DNA from 4 places in the Clostridioides sp. LIBA-7602 genome. Region 3 is predicted to be linked to each of the others. Evidence: riboswitches for the same ligand, from Rfam matches in the RefSeq annotation. Region 3 holds a riboswitch; each other region holds the start of a gene.
What was found. A riboswitch is a leader RNA that binds a small molecule or an ion and turns the genes downstream of it on or off. The one in region 3 is predicted to bind cobalamin.
Positions count from the first base shown of each region.

Region 1 (4,338 bases), 1.2 Mb from region 3:
ATAATAAGCCCTTATTATTTCTCTCTTGATGATGACAGTATTGAGTTGTTTTATAGCGAAATAGCTAAAAATACAGAAGCTGAAATATATCTATATAATTATCCAGATAGAACTGGTTATGATTTGAGTCCAGAACTTACATTAAGACTTGTAAGAAAGCATAAAAATATAGTTGGTTATAAGGATACAGTAACTTTGATGGGACACACTAGAGATTTAATAAATACTATGAAAGCAGAGTTTCCAGATTTTAAGATATATAGTGGTTATGATGAAAACTTTATACATAATCTAATGTCTGGAGGAGCAGGTTGTATAGGAGGTCTATCAAATTTAATTCCAGAAGTTTGTTCAAAATGGGCAGAAGCTTATAATAATAGAGATATGGATAAGGTTATAGAAATTCAAAAATATATAAATAAAGCTATGGATTTTTATTTAATAACAAACCCATTTATACCAGCAATGAAAAAAGCAATGAATATTAGAGGCTTACAAGTGAGTGATTACATGACTGCACCTTTTATAAAGCCAAATGAAAATCAAGTATATGAGATTAAAAAATTAATGAATGAATTAAATATATGTTAACTGGTTAATTAGATATATAGTAAAAAACGAAGAGTGTTTTAAACTGATTTTTATAGTCATTTTAAGCACTCTTTTTTTTATATGTTAAATCAACCTTGCAAAGTGGTCAACAATAAACTACAATTATGTTAATAAAAATTAAATAAAATGATACTAGGGTACTTATTAGTTTAATAGGGAAAGTGATGTAAATTCACTACAGCCCCCGCTACTGTATACGGATACGAAATCAAAATCCACTGAGATGTGTAATAGATTTTGGGAAGGATGATAGAGGAAAAGCCGTGAGTCAGGAGACCTGCCCAGTATTACATAGGTTCAGTTTAGGGTGGAAATTGTAATTTATAATAAAATGAAATATCAATTCATTTTTTGTAAAATTGATATATAAACTTCTCCTTTCTAAATTAGGAGAAGTTTTTTATTTTATTAAAAGGTTATAATTATTAAAGATGACTTTAATATAGTTCTAATGAGATATATTTTAAAAGTATATGTTATTAGAATTTTTAACCACTTATAAAAAATAAAATATTGGAGTGAAAGAGATGAAATTTAAAGTAAATGTTTTAAAGCAATTTTTTCTAAGTATTATGATAGTTCTTTTAGTAGGAGGTCTTATAGGATGTAGTAAAAATGATAAAGAGAATGCACAAGTTAGTAGTGGTAAGAAGTTAGAATTAAAATATGCAAGTGGGTTTAGTGTTGAAGACTTAGAGGATGGAATTAAAAAAGTAACTGATGGAGATAAAAGAGAACTAATTTTAATTCCTAAAAAAATTGAAGTTCCTGAAAAGTATAAAAATGCTAATATAGTTAGAACACCTGTAGATAATGTCTTAATAGCATCTACAACACAAGCCTGTTCTCTAAGAACAATAGGTGAGCTAGATAGCATAAAAGCAGTAACAACAGAGGAACAGTATTGGACTATCAAAGAAATTAAAGATTTGATGAAGGACGGAAAGATACATTATGTTGGTTCAAACTTAGCACCAGATTATGAAAAAATAGTAGACTTAAACCCTGATTTAACTATAGTTAGTAGTGGTTTATCAGAAGCTGATACAAAATTTATTGATAAACTAAAAGAATTAGGACTTAACTATGTTGTAGATAATGAATATAAAGAGCAAAATCCATTTGGAAGAATGGAATGGACAAGCTTAATAGCTGCATTTTATGATAAAGAAGATATAGCCACTAGTGAATTAAATAAGACAGTACAAAAGATAGAAGAAGTAAGTAAAAAAATAAAAAACAAAGACAAGCCTAAGGTAGTATGGGCATCTGTATATGAAGGAAATGCTTATGTAGCACCTAAAGATTCATATGTAGATAATATGATAAGAATGGCTGGTGGAATAAATGCATGTGCTTCAATGGATTCAAATGAAGGAAGAGTGAGTATTGAACAACTACATGAAGTTGCAAAGGATGCAGATATATTTGTATACTCATCAAGCTCAGATTATGCACCAAACTTAGAGTCTATAAAATCTAGTGCACCTGTATTGGCTGATTTGAATGTTGTAAAAAATGGTAACTTGTGGGTATTTGCTCCAGATTATTATCAATCAGTAGATAAGACTGATGAATTAATAGTAGATTTAGTTGAGATGTTTCATCCAGGTACTACAGGTGAAAAAATTAAACATTATATAAATTATGATAAATAATATATAATACGACACTAAAAGATGAGTTTTATGGATTTTAGTTAATATAGATTTGTTAAGAGGGGTATATAAATGGATTTTATCAATAAAATGAGAATAAAGAATACTACAATATTTATAGGACTAATTATAGGCATGATACTTACTTTTTTAGTGTGTGTAGCATTTGGCTCTGTAAAAATTGAGTTTAAAGAAATAATAGATGTTGTATTAAGAGGTATGGATAATACAGAACACTATAAAATAATATACAACATAAGGATTCCAAGAGTACTTGCAACTATGGTGGGTGGAGCTTGTTTAGCAGTATCAGGAATTTTACTACAGATATTTTTTAAGAATCCAATAGTTGAACCATATATATTAGGTGTATCTTCAGGTTCTACTTTATCAGTAGCACTTATGATTTTGGGTGGATATACATTAGGATTTGAAAATATAACTTCAATGAGTATATTTGTGGCAGCATTTATAGGAGCTTTGATTGTAATGTCTGTAGTCATTTTATTTGCAAGTAAGGTAAAGAATATAACGACTCTTTTAATAATAGGAATTATGACTGGATATGTATGTAGTGGTATAACTAATGTACTACAATCATTTGCAAATAGTGAAAAATTAAAGGAATTCACTGTTTGGTCTATGGGAAGTTTTTCTGGATTTACCTGGGAAAAAGTAGAGATACTTATATTGATTGGTGTTCTAGGTCTTTTAATGAGTATCTTTATAATAAAACCTCTAAATGCTTTTTTATTAGGAGAAGAATATGCTAAAAGTATTGGTATAAATATAAAATTTTTTAGATTTTTGGTAGTATTTATATCTAGTATACTAGCAGCAATAGTATCAGCATTTGCAGGACCTATAGGATTTATTGGACTTGCAGTACCACAAGTTTCAAAATTGATATTTAAGACATCAGATAATAGAGTGCTAATACCAGTGGTAATTTTTTTAGGAAGTATAGTTACAGCTCTTTGTGATTTAATATCAAGAGTAATTCTGTCGCCAATAGAATTACCAATAAGCACAATAACATCTTTATTAGGAGCACCAATTGTAGTAATGCTATTGATGAAAAGGAAGGACAGGGCTTAGATATGTTGAAAACTAATAATTTAAGTGTAGGATATAATAAAAAAGTAGTTGTGAGTGATATAAATATAGAGGTGAAAAATGGAGAGATATTATGTCTTTTAGGAAGTAATGGAGCTGGAAAAACTACTATATTAAGGTCTTTATCTAAACTTATAACGCCAATAAAAGGGGAGATATATCTAAATGACATAGATGTAAATCATATATCAAGAAAGTCACTATCGAAAAAAATGGCTTTAGTGCTTACAAATAGATTATTAGGTGATTTAATGACTGTACAAGATATAGTTAATATAGGAAGGTATCCATATACAGGATTTTTTGGTAACCTATCCAAAAAAGATTTAATACTGGTAGATGAAGCATTAGAATCTGTAGATGCATTACATTTAAAGAAAAGATATTTTGACGAACTAAGTGATGGAGAAAAACAAAAAGTATTAGTTGCAAGAGCTTTAGTTCAAGAGCCAGAAATAATTATATTGGATGAACCAACAACTCACTTAGATATAAAGCATAGGTTAGAGCTTATAAATATACTAAAAAAATTAAGTAAGGAAAAATCAATTTCAGTAATACTTTCATTGCATGAAATTGATATAGCATTAAAAAGTTGTGATAAAGTTGCTCTTATAAAGAATAATAAAGTCATAGCTTATGGTCAACCTGAAGATGTAGTGGATGAAGATATTATAAATTCACTTTATGAATTGGATGATAAAAATTTTAATAGTCTTTTAGGTTCAGTAGAGATTAGTAATAAATCTAAAAATGAAGTTTTTATAATTGGTGGTGGTGGTAAAGCTACACCAATTTATAGAGCTTTTACTAAAAAAGGTATAGGTCTATATTCTGGAATAATACATGAAAATGATATTGATTATGAAATTGGCAGAACTATGGGCATAAAGATGTTTACAGAAAAGCCATTTGAGCCAATAACTAATGAGAGTTTTGATTTAGCTATTAG
Region 1 covers NZ_CP196991.1:3,499,346-3,503,683, reverse strand. Annotated here, with positions in the region: gene ACTG45_RS16395 (dihydrodipicolinate synthase family protein) at 1-591, shown strand, start outside; cobalamin riboswitch at 730-911, shown strand; gene ACTG45_RS16390 (ABC transporter substrate-binding protein) at 1,140-2,270, shown strand; gene ACTG45_RS16385 (FecCD family ABC transporter permease) at 2,343-3,368, shown strand; gene ACTG45_RS16380 (ABC transporter ATP-binding protein) at 3,371-4,338, shown strand, end outside.
Region 1: another riboswitch for cobalamin. It lies ahead of ACTG45_RS16390 (ABC transporter substrate-binding protein); the one in region 3 lies ahead of ACTG45_RS02240 (energy-coupling factor ABC transporter permease).

Region 2 (4,338 bases), 1.1 Mb from region 3:
AGCCATTTGCACCTTATTAGGGTCATATGGAGCTAATTTAGGTGCAAAAAAAGCAAAAAGTATCATAATTATTAACACTAAAAAAGCTACTTTATGTATAAATAACATTCCTTTAAATTTCTCCATATCATTTACCCCCTATCCTTATTTTAGGATTAAGAAATAGATAACATATATCCACAACTAAACTAAATAATACAAATATAATTCCTGTAAATAGTACGTATCCCTGTACAACTGGATAGTCTCTACTCATTATTCCTTGTATTACATAGCTTCCCATACCTGGAATACTAAAAATAACCTCAACTACTGTAGAACCTCCTAAAATTGCACCAAAATAGTTTCCTAAAACGGTTACAATAGGCATTAAAGAATTTAAAAAAGCATATTTAAAAGTAATTATCCTATTTGGCAATCCTTTAGATTTTGCTACTGTTATATAGTTTTGTCCCATACTTTCTATTAAAGTTGCTCTATTTAACCTAACTACAGTTCCTATTGTACCAGCTGCTAAAACAAATCCAGGCATTATTAAGTGTTTAATTGTTCCATACCCACTCGTAGGTAGCCACCTAAGAGTTTCACAAAATATACCTAGCATGATAATTGCTAACCAAAATCCTGGGATAGAAGTCAGAAATAATGATACAAAAGTACCAATCTTATCTATAGCTGAATCCTTTTTAAGAGCCATGATTATAGCTAATGGTATAGATAATACTATAACAAAAAACATAGCCATTAAAGATAAAGAGAAGGTTATTGGCAACCTTCTCAATATATCTTCTGTGATAGATGTCTTTTTGATATAGGAAAGTCCTAAATCTCCAGTTATAGCTTTTTTAGTCCAATTAATATATTGAACTACAATACTATCATTTAATCCTAACTCTTCTCTAACTATTTCTATTTCTTCTTCTGTAGGAGCAGAAACACCATCCATGCTTAAATATTCAACTGCTGGGTCACCAGGAGCTATAATACCCAATATAAATGCTAGAAATGTTATTCCTACCAAAATAGGAATAGTCATCAATATTCTTTTAATTAAATATTTAAATGAATTTTTCACTACTCACTCCACTCCATATTTACTAATGTAGTTCCATATAATGTCGGCTTGTACCCAGCTATTTTTTTATTATAGGCAATTAAGTTAACATCTTCAAATAATGGTATAGCTGATGGATGTTCTGCTGATATATCTTGAAGTTCATCATATATTTTACTTCTTTCATCTAAATTCATTGTTTTTTCTAATTTAGCTATTAACTCATCTGCTCTTTCGTTCTTATAACCTAACGAATAAGCTATATTACTTGACCCTGTACTTCTCATATAACTATCAAATATAGAAAATGGTTCTGCATTTGGAAGCCCTTGTGTGTGAAGTGCTATATCATAATTTCCTGTTTTTTGTGCTTCCTTAAAAGCAGCTCCATCAAGTATAGTTATTTTAGAATTTAATCCAACTTCACTTAATACAGATTGTATATATTCAGCAACAGTTTTATATGGGTAACGGTCTACACCATAAGATGGAATTATAAACTCTAGCTCCTTTATTTCCCCATTTAGTTCGTCCTTTATTATTTTCTTTGCTTTTTCTGCATCATAAACAGGTTTAATTTCCTTACCAAAAGGAGAACCTTGATTCAATATATTCATAGTTGGAGTTCCGTATCCTCCATAAAATTTATCTACTATGGTTTCTCTATCTACCAGCAAACTTAAAGCTTCTTTTATTTTCACATTATTAAACGGTGCTCTAGTACCATTTGTTGATATAAATTGAGTTATTGTTGATGGAGACGATTTAATCTCAAAGTTTTCATCCTTTACTAGTTCACTAGCTAACTCTGGAGTAATTGCCCCTAAATCCATAACACCCATAATTTCTTCTGATTTAAGTGCTGTGTAACGAGTTTGAGCATCTTTAATTACGTTTACTCTTACATTTTTAATTTTACTTTTTTCTCCATAATAATCTTGATTTCTCTCTAACAAAACATATTGTTCTTTTTCTCTTTCTTTTATTTTAAATGGCCCAGTTCCTTGTGCATATTTAGTAAAATCTCCAGTTTGTACATCAAAACACTCTGGACTATACATAGCACTTCCAAACCTAGCCATATTATATATTAAAGTTGATATCGGTTTACTAAAAGTAAGTTTAACTTCATAGTCTGAAACTTTACTCACATCTTGTAAATTAGGATATGTTTTTTCTATATCAAATGAATAAAAAGGCGAAGATTTAGTTTTCATACTCATATAACGCTCAAAGTTTTTTACTACTGAATCTGCATTTAATTCTACTCCATCATGGAATTTTACACCTTTCTTTATTGTAAATGTCCATTCTTTATAATCATCTGAATTTGACCACTTCTCTGCAAGCTCAGCTTTTGGTTTTCCGTCATCGCTTAACCCTATTAATGGCTCCCAGACATAAAGTATTGAACTTGTGTAATACGCATCTTGCTCTCCTGGAGCCAAATCCCTAGCTGCTGCTAAAACTACTTCCTTTTCATTATTCATCTTGCTAACATCATTATTTTCTTTTGGTTTGCCACATCCAACTAATAAGGACAACATTAACACAACTGTTAAAACTATACTAATCAGCTTCCCATTTAAATTCTTCCTCATGATATACTTCCCCCTTATTTATAAATATGAGCATTAAAAAAGTTATAGCAAATAATGCTATAACATCCCATTTTAATATGTATACTTTAGTTTCCAAATTCAATATACAAAATAATAAATTTAGTTGCTCCCCCCTAAACTTATTTACTAATATTTAATGTAGGTATCTGACTTACATTTTATACCTCAACCTTACCAAGTAACCTATAGTAGATATGAGGAATTTATTCATGCTTACAGTGATGGGTTCGTGTTGGACTTTCACCAACTTCCCTACTCTTTAAATATGTTTATTCAATTATTAACTTAATTGTATGCAATCTTATATGGATTGTCAACTTAAATCAAAATATATCACTATTTGTAAAGTAAATCCCCTCCAAAAAACGATATACACTATTGTACTTACAATTAACTCTATAATTTTAAATTTGTTTAAATTTGTTAATTATGGTATTTTATTTTATGAGGTGATTTAGTTGAAAAAAACAATAAAAGTTGTTGCTGCAATTATAGAAAATAAGGATAATGAAATTCTATGCGCTCTTAGAGCCCCAAATATGTCTCTACCAAATCACTGGGAATTTCCAGGTGGAAAGGTTAAAGAAGGGGAATCTTTATTTGATGCAATAGAAAGAGAAATACAAGAAGAATTAAGTTGTAAAGTAAAAGCAGATATTATATTTGCTGAAAACACTCATGAATATGAAAAAATTATAGTAAACTTAATTGGTATAAAATGTTCATTAATAGAAAGGTTTCTTACTCCTAATGAACATTCTAAGTTAGTTTTCCTTGCAAAGGAAAATTTAAGCTCTTTAGTATGGGCTCCTGCAGATATCCCTATTGTAAAAGAGATAATGAAATAGGGATATATTGATATATCCCTATTTCATTATCTCTACTTTTTTTATAAATTCTCTATATATTTTAACAGGAACTTCTTGATGAAGTTTTATTTTCATTGTTATAGGTTTCTCCCCACTGTATTCTACAGTGTCACCTTTACCTATATAAATATATGGCTGTGCCTTCTTATCTATTTCTTTATATTTTCTCACAAATAAATGTAAGTTAACTTTTCTATCTTTATTATGAATTAAATTCTTACCTCTATCAGTCAACTGTCGTGTAGAATTTGGAGATTGCCACTGAAAATAATTTTGATTTAAAAATTTATCCTTATAGTTTATTCTTTCGTCTATTCCTTCTTCCTTATGCAAATCGATAAACAGGAAATATTCATTCCCATTAGCTAAAAGTCCACTACCCCTAAATGAAGAATGAATCTTTCTATAATTAGAAAGTAATGCTATATCAATCATTTTGTACTGTTCATATAACTTTAAGAATGGTACTCCATAATAATCTTCTTTGAACTCTTTTTCATATCTAATAATACCATAATTAATAGCATCCTCTATATATTTTCTATATTTTTTATCATTAATTATTTGATTAAATATACTACTTCTATATAAAGTATTCCTTTCATACTCTATTAGTTTAACCTTATTTTTTATTATTGATGAATCACAATATTGATGATTTAAACATTCAAAAGCATGAATTATACTATCATGGTCTACTTTATTAATATACTTCAATATTTCATTACTTGCTATTTCTATGCTAATACTATCATGATTTAATAAATATTTAAGTATAATAAATTCATTTATT
Region 2 covers NZ_CP196991.1:3,600,256-3,604,593, forward strand. Annotated here, with positions in the region: gene ACTG45_RS16815 (ABC transporter permease) at 1-126, opposite strand, end outside; gene ACTG45_RS16820 (ABC transporter permease) at 128-1,075, opposite strand; gene ACTG45_RS16825 (ABC transporter substrate-binding protein) at 1,075-2,655, opposite strand; cobalamin riboswitch at 2,803-2,968, opposite strand; gene ACTG45_RS16830 ((deoxy)nucleoside triphosphate pyrophosphohydrolase) at 3,135-3,524, shown strand; gene ACTG45_RS16835 (DEAD/DEAH box helicase) at 3,543-4,338, opposite strand, start outside.
Region 2: another riboswitch for cobalamin. It lies ahead of ACTG45_RS16825 (ABC transporter substrate-binding protein); the one in region 3 lies ahead of ACTG45_RS02240 (energy-coupling factor ABC transporter permease).

Region 3 (4,338 bases):
AATGCATTAGCATTCTTTTCATATTGATAAGTTAAATTATTTATTTTAAACATCATTATCCCCTACTATGTGAAATTTACCATCATACAATTTTATGTCTAATGATATGCACATATCATCATACCTTGTCATAAGTCTTTTGTACAGCATACTTCCAAGAATTCCTAAGGATTTATATGAAGTTTTTAAATTTATGTACCCAAATCTTAGTTCTTGTGATTTATATATTTCTGAGAATTCCTCTAAAAATATGAATATAAACCTATATATTAACATTGATAATTCAACAAAAGTATCAGGCAAATGCATTTTTTTAAAGAAGAATATTAATTGATTAAAAGGTGTTGTAAGTATACAAAAATACACACAAGTCAAACAAGACATAGCTCTAAATAACACGTGAATAGACATGTCAATAGATGCTTTTGATATTCCTACATTGAAACTAAAAATTTTAAAACTGTATAATAAGTCTGCCTTATTAAAAGATATATTTACAAGAGTTATTCCTATACTAAGAAATAAAAAGTACATTGGTATTCTGAGTAATTTTAAATAATTCTTTAAATCTATTCCAGCCACACAAACAACTAAAATACTCATTAAAATCATAATTCCACTTAAAACAAATATATTTTTTATTACCATAGAAGCAATCAGAAAGATTACTCCTATGACTACTTTTTTATTTGGATTTACTTTACTTAATCTATTTGTATATGCATATTTATCAATTATAAGCATAATTAACTTCTCTTTCCTTTTTGAACACCTAATATGTATCCTATTACACCTGCACCTAATGCCGCTTGTGCAGAGAATAATAAACTTTCTATTTCTCCACTTGGTGGCTCATATGGACTACTAAACCATGGTTCATAATCTGGATTTATTTTAGTAATTTCACTTTCAGCTTCACCATCTGCTCCTCCATATTCAGCACCTGAGTTAACAAGTAATGGGAATATAATAAGAGCCACTACTAATAAAAGTAGTAATATATTAGTTTTCGTTTTTGTTTTAGCACTCATTAGCTTTAACTCCTTTATCATTATTTTCTAGTATGCTTTTTTCTCCATTTTCTGTAACTAAGTTATATACAATTACAGTAAGTATACCTTCTGCTATTGCTATTGGTATTTGAGTCATAAAGAAAATTCCTAAAAACTTAATTGCTGAAGCCATCACTCCACCTGATGGGTCTGGAAAAGCCAGTGCTAACTGTATCGAAGTTATCGTATATGTAGCCAAATCTCCTATTGCTGCTGCAAGAAATACTGGTATTGCATTATTTCCGTCTTTTTTCTTTAATGCTTTAAATATTAAGAATGATATAATTGGTCCTATAATAGCCATTGAAAAAGCATTAGCTCCTAAAGTAGTTATTCCTCCATGCGCTAATAGTAATGCTTGGAATATTAAAACTATAGTTCCAAGAACAAACATTACACTTGGTCCAAACATTATTGCTCCAAGACCTACTCCAGTAGGATGTGAACAACTTCCTGTTACTGAAGGTATTTTTAGTGCTGACAACACAAATACAAATGCTCCACATAGTGCTAATAATACTTTCTTTTTAGGGTCTTGCTTTACTATTTTTCCTATCGATTTTAGTCCTACTAAGAAAAATGGTATAAATATAACTCCCCATGCTATAGACCATTTTACTGGTAAGTACCCTTCCATTATGTGCATTGCATTTGATGTAACTGGAGTTAAAATGATTAACATAAGTGCAGCTATAACCCCTAATTTGATATTTTGTTTCATTTTACTATCCCCTCTCTCCCTTTTCTAATAATTAAAATATAAATAATACATGTCTGATTTATTTTAAAAATAAAAAAGCCTAACTCGATGGTTAGGCTTCTAATTTTTGACAATCCAAATACAAACACATAAAATAAACATATCTGTATAATTATTATAAGAAACTTTCTCCATCCCCGAAGAAATTACTTTAATATTTTAGGCAGGTCTCCTGACTTAGCTTCTTCCTACTCCTCTTCCTTCCCATGAAATATAAAAATATATCATCATAGTGGCTAACAAAAGTTTCGTCTGCATCACAGTAGCGGGGGCTGTAAAGGAATTTAACCTTTTTCCCTATTAATCTTGCTTGAAGAACCTATAATATTATATATTTAATTTTTAAATTATTCTTAAATCATTTTCTATATAAATCATTGTATACCTTTTCTGTGAAAATTTCTACATTTTTTACAGATTTTATTTGTTTTTATATTTTTATGTATATAAATTATTTTTTACAACTTTAATTAATTTCTAATTATCTTCTTCAAATACATTGAAACCACATCAGAAAATCTAGTTATATCTTTTGAATATATAAAATCATTTCCATATATTAATCTTTCAGCTTCAAGCTCTGATTCTTTCCCTGTAAATACTCCTAATACCAATATATTTTGTTTTCTAGCCTTTCTTACTTCATTTGCTGTATCTCTCAAACCAATTATACCTCTATAAGCTTTTTCTCCTCTTAAGGTTCTCTCACTATTTTTTCCTATCTTTACATCATTTGGTCTTCCATCACTAAGAACTATCAAAATTTTATTTTCTTCATCTCTATTTATTAGACCACTACATATGGATTTTATAGCTAAACCATCTCTATTATTACCCGCACAAAAGTATTCAAAGATATTTTCACTATTTTTTAAACTATCATCATAATCTTTAAATCTTTTTAATATTGTATAGTCTAAAAAACTAGAGAATCCCATAACTCTATTTGGTATACCAACTTCTGTTAGAGCATTTGCTATTATATAAGCCTGAATTGCTACATTTCCTTGATTTCTACTTTGAGAACCACTTGCATCCAATAATATATCAATAACATATTTCCCTTTTTCATTTTCTATATCTTTATAAAATATTTTATTATTATTACTTCTACCCACTCTCCAAGCTCTATTTGCTAATATAGTGCCACAATCAGAGTACACTCTAGTTTTAGCATTTTCTTCTATTAAAATTCTAGCTAAACTTTCTTTTAATCTTTTTATCTGCTGTCTATACATTCTAGCATGTTCTCTAAATTTTCCTAAATTATTTTCTTTTTGTCTTGTTACATATTTTAGTTGGAATACATTATTACACTCACTTCTAAGAACTCCATCCGTAAAGTGGATTCTACACCCTTCATGAACATTTCTACAGTTTTGTGTTTCAATCTTCTTAATTTCACCTTTACTCAAATAAGTTTTTCCATAATAATGTTCTATCTTTGAATATATTTTATTTGCAGTCTCTTCATCAACATATATAACTCTATCTGCTGAATTACTAGATTGAGAATCTTCAAAATCTCCCACTCCTTCTACAAGCATAGATGAAGATATAGAATCTATATCACTTTCAATAATATTTTCTTCTTCTTCACTATAAAGTTCTTCATACATAAAGTCAGCAAATGTATCAAAGTTTACTTCAACATCTTTTACATTATTTTCATCATATGTAGAACTACTTTCTTCTCCATTTAATATATATTCAAAATAAGTTAAATATATAACATCTAATGCTTTTAAAATCGCCATAATATCTTGATTTGTATCTACATTCCTTATGTCATTAACTATTCTTCTAGTCAAACTGTCTAATGCTGGATGCTTGTCCATATTATAAAGTACAAATGCATATTTAATTTTATCCATAATATTGTCGTTGTGTATTTTGGTAAAACGTGAAACAATATCTTTATAAGCATTTCTTCTTATATCTTCTATTCCTGGCCTATCTTTAATGGCTTTTTCTTCAACTATTGTATTTAATATAACTTGAATTAGACCCAATATAATATCTTTGTCATATCCTTTTCTAATTCTATTTGTAAGATATTTTTTAACTATATCCCAATCTACATACTTTCTTCTAGCTCCTGCAATTATTGCAAAATATAGACCTATTTCTTTTGATGAGTAATCTTTTTCTGATATGTCTATATTCTCATTGTAATCACCAGCTATTGTCCAAGATAAGTTATTAGCTCTATTTTCAAATTCATAATCATCATATATCCATTTCATAATCTCACCTATATTAAATATGACTTATTGGAAATACATCTGTACTCTCCCATTTATTAGGTATTCTAGTTTTAATTACATCTCCAACCATTTCTTTTTCATATATATCGAAAGTCTTTCCTGTAATCCCCATATTAATTGCAAGAGTTGGTTTCAAGCCTCTTCTTATAGCCTTAAGAGATGCCATAAGACCACGTAAGTCAATAGCTTTACTAGATATTTCACCATTTTGAGACTTCAATTGTAAATCTAAAAATATTCCTGCGAAATGCATTAATTT
Region 3 covers NZ_CP196991.1:394,595-398,932, reverse strand. Annotated here, with positions in the region: gene ACTG45_RS02255 (energy-coupling factor ABC transporter ATP-binding protein) at 1-53, opposite strand, end outside; gene cbiQ (cobalt ECF transporter T component CbiQ) at 46-744, opposite strand; gene ACTG45_RS02245 (energy-coupling factor ABC transporter substrate-binding protein) at 747-1,031, opposite strand; gene ACTG45_RS02240 (energy-coupling factor ABC transporter permease) at 1,021-1,773, opposite strand; cobalamin riboswitch at 1,958-2,150, opposite strand; gene ACTG45_RS02235 (vWA domain-containing protein) at 2,283-4,058, opposite strand; gene ACTG45_RS02230 (AAA family ATPase) at 4,072-4,338, opposite strand, start outside.

Region 4 (4,338 bases), 670 kb from region 3:
TTCTTATATTATTTAAAATTTTCCTTGTAAAACTTATTTCATCGAAAATTCCATGAAGATAAGTTCCGATTACATTCCCATCTTTATTTATGCTTCCTTCAGTATAATTCACTTCTTCATCCAGTTTTTTTGTTATCAGGTCCAAGCTTCTTACACCATTACCTCGATTTGTAATACCCATATGGATTTCATAACCTTTGACTTTCTTACCTTTAAGGCCATTCATATATTCACCAGTACATTCAACAATAGTAGCTTCTACCTGTGTTGTAGTTTTTTCTTTCTCAAATATTGTTTCTGTATCTAAGAGACCTATACCATCAACTTCTTCAATTTCACTTTCAACATGGTAAGGGTCTTTTAATTTTTTACCTAGCATTTGATATCCACCACATATACCAAATATCAATTTACCCTGACTATATAAATTTTTAATTTGTGACTCAAGACCACTTTTTCTTATATATGTTAAATCATCTATAGTACTTTTAGTTCCAGGTATTATTACCATATCGGGATTTCCTAAAGATTCCCCATAATCTACATACCTAATACTTACATCTTCTTGCGTCTCAAATATATTGAAGTCTGTAAAGTTAGACATATGTGGAGTTCTAATTATTTCTATGTGTATATCGCTTTTATTCATTTTTTTCTTGAATCTAGTAGTCACACTATCTTCATCTTCTATTTTTATATCTGTATAAGGAACTACACCTATAACTGGTACTTTTATGATGTCCTCTAACATCTTTACTCCATCTTGTAAAAGCTCTTTTTTGCCTCTAAATTTATTAATTATTACTCCTTTTACTCTTTTTTTCTCATCTTCACTTAATAAAAGCATTGTTCCTACCAGTGATGCAAATACTCCACCTCTATCAATATCTCCAACTATTATTACAGGTGCATCCGCTATTTCTGCCATACCCATATTAGAGATATCTCTATCTTTTAAATTTATCTCTGCATTACTACCTGCACCTTCCATAACCACAATATCATAGATTGAATTTAAACTATCAAAGGTATCCTTCAATACATCTACCAATTCCAGTTTATAATCATGATATTGAGAAGATGGCATTTCCCCTATAACCTTCCCTCTTACAATAACTTGACTTTTGTTATTTCCAGAAGGTTTTAATAAAACTGGATTCATATCAGCTATTGGCTCTATTTTCGCCGCTTCTGCTTGAAACACTTGTGCTCTTCCCATTTCTAATCCTTCTTTAGTTATAAAAGAATTTAAAGCCATATTCTGAGATTTAAAAGGAGCAACAGTATAACCATCTTGTTTAAATATTCTACACAGCCCTGCTACTAAGATACTTTTACCTACATTCGATGCTGTTCCTTGTAGCATTATTTTTTTCCCCACTTTCTAACCCCTCCTTGTTAAAATTTACTAAAAGACAAATAAAAAAAGTCCTAATGCTTCTAAAGATAGGACTTTTATACGTATTAATTAAAAATCTTTCACCCCGAAGACCTCTTGTTTTAAATTAAATTAGGCAGGTATCCTGGCTTAACTTCATCCTACTTCTATAACCTTCCCATCAAATTGACAGTGGTATTTATAGTTTCGTTGGTTTCACAGTAGCGGGGGCTGCAAAGGCATCTAACCTTTTTCCCTTTTAACATATAATTAAGAACCTAATTTTAATCTAATATTCTATTTTCATTGATATTCTTACAGACATATATTATAATACTTAATTTCAATTAAATTATATAAAATCTGTAAAATTCATTTTATCTACTACAGTAAATCCACTATTAACTTCTAAAACCGTAATAGACGCATTATCAATTTTAAAGTTCCAATGATATTTATAACTACCAGAAATCAAATGTGTTATTATATTTCTTATTGTTCCTGCATGAGAACATATAAGTATTGTTTTTATATCTGAATGACTATCATTTTCTAAAATTATATTATCAATCTCTTTTGCCACTCTTTTATAAGAGTCTATAAGACTTTCTCCACTTGGATATCTATAGTTGTTACCTTCTTCTATCATTTTTTCGAATTCTTTGGGATATTTGACTTTAATTTCCTCAAAAGTTATTCCTTCAAAGTCTCCAAAACTAATTTCTCTTAGAGTTTCTTTTTCTTCTATTTCTATTAACTTTAATCTTGATATTTTTTCTATTGTATCCTTAGTACGTGAAGATGGCGTCGTGTAAATTCTGTCTATATTTTCATGACTTAGATATTTAGTAATTTTATTTATTTGCAATTTACCTTCTTCACTAATACAACTATTTATGTGACCTGATAATCTTCCTTTTTTATTATCATTTGTCAATGCATGTCTTATTAATATTAATCTTATCATATTATCACCACTTTTTAGTTTTAAAAAAACATAAAAATTAACAAATATATATAAATCAAATATAAAAGTTCTGAAAGTTCTATTCCACAACCTAATATATCTCCTGTTACTCCATCAATCTTTTTATAAATATGTTTTTTGAATAATATTATAAATATAAAAACTACTATAGCTGAACCTAATATTTTAATCAACACTATATTAGGTAATAATAATATAAATTTAGTAATAAGAATAACTATTAAAAATGTGTATATTATAGCTGTCATTAACATACTTGTAGTCAATTTACCTATAAATAAATTTCCCATTCCTTTTTCTCTTGGTGTCACAGTTTTATATGTCAATAACATTACTCCTAATCTTGCAATCATTGGCATAAATATTATAATCCATAATGAGTTATTACTTATTATATTGTATATGAATCCAACCTTTAATAAAAGTACAAACATAATTGCTAAAAGTGAATTTGTGCCCAATCTTGAATCTTTCATTATTTCAAGCATTTTTTCTTTATCTCTATAACTGTATATTGCATCAAATGTATCTCCTAATCCATCTATATGGAGACCTCCAGTAATTAAAACACCAGCTAAAGTTATTATTATAGAAGCTATAAATGGCTCAAATAATAGTATAGAAATCCATCCTACTAAGTAGGTTAATATGCCAATGACAAAACCTACAAGTGGAAAATATACTATTGATTTATAAAATTCATCATCAAATCCTACATTTAATTTTATAGGTATCCTTGTTAAAAACTGTAGTATTAAAATAAATCTTTTCATAGATACATACTACTCCTTTATTTTCATGGGTATTCCACTAACTACAAAATAAACTTCATTACTTTTTGATGCTATGTATTGATTTATACGACCTACAATATCGGCATATATCCTACTAAGTTTATTCCCAGGAACAATTCCCATACCTAATTCATTTGTCACAAACACAAAGTATAGATTTGTTTTTTCTATTTCTTCAATAAGTTTTCTAACTTGTTCTTTTATGTACTCTTCCAATTTGTTTATTTCTTCTTGAGTAGACTCTTCTATATTTAGATTGTGTTTAAACATTAGATTATTTACTAATAATGTCACACAATCTAGTATAACAGTTTCATGTTCTTTGTATAGCTGTCTAATTATGGAATATATATCTTCATATATTTCATATGTATTCCAATTTCTAGGTCTATTCTCTTGATGTTTTTTTACTCTATCTTTCATTTCATCATCAAATGGAATAGAAGTTGCTATATAAGCTGTATTATTATTCCTGTTCAAACATAGTTTTTCTGCAAAGTTACTCTTTCCTGACCTAGCTCCTCCTGTTACCAGAATAATTTCACTCATCAAAACACTCCTATATATTAAATTTTTATGTCTTATCTTCCCATGTCAATTTCATCGAAAGTTGCCATATTCTTATAAGTATAATTTGAAGCTTCTATTATATTAAATGCTAAAGCAGCTCCACTTCCTTCACCTAACCTCATGTCCATATTTAGTAAAGGGTCTAATCTCAATATATCTAAGGCCCTTTTAGTCCCTGATTCTGCTGACAAGTGAGATGCTATCATATATTCTCTAGTTTTTGGATTTATCTTATATGCAATCAATGCTGCTGCATAAGAAATAAATCCATCTATTACTACTGGAATTCTATTAGCACTACATCCTAATATAACACCTGCCATTGAACCTATTTCAAATCCTCCTACTTTAGATAAAATATCTACTCCATCAGTTGGATTTGGATTATTAATCTCAATAGCCTTTCTAATTACTTCAGCCTTATGTTTTAGTCTTTCTTTTTTAAGACCTGCACCTATACCAGTAACTTCTAATGGGTCACATCCTGAAATCACAGATATTATTGCTGTACTTGGAGTAGTGTTTGCTATACCCATCTCTCCAATACCAATAAGCTTATAATCTTTTTCTATACACTGTTCTGCTATTTCAATTCCTATCTCTAAGCA
Region 4 covers NZ_CP196991.1:3,994,256-3,998,593, forward strand. Annotated here, with positions in the region: gene ACTG45_RS18500 (cobyric acid synthase) at 1-1,381, opposite strand, end outside; cobalamin riboswitch at 1,497-1,675, opposite strand; gene ACTG45_RS18505 (histidine phosphatase family protein) at 1,731-2,345, opposite strand; gene cobS (adenosylcobinamide-GDP ribazoletransferase) at 2,366-3,139, opposite strand; gene cobU (bifunctional adenosylcobinamide kinase/adenosylcobinamide-phosphate guanylyltransferase) at 3,149-3,709, opposite strand; gene cobT (nicotinate-nucleotide--dimethylbenzimidazole phosphoribosyltransferase) at 3,742-4,338, opposite strand, start outside.
Region 4: another riboswitch for cobalamin. It lies ahead of ACTG45_RS18500 (cobyric acid synthase); the one in region 3 lies ahead of ACTG45_RS02240 (energy-coupling factor ABC transporter permease).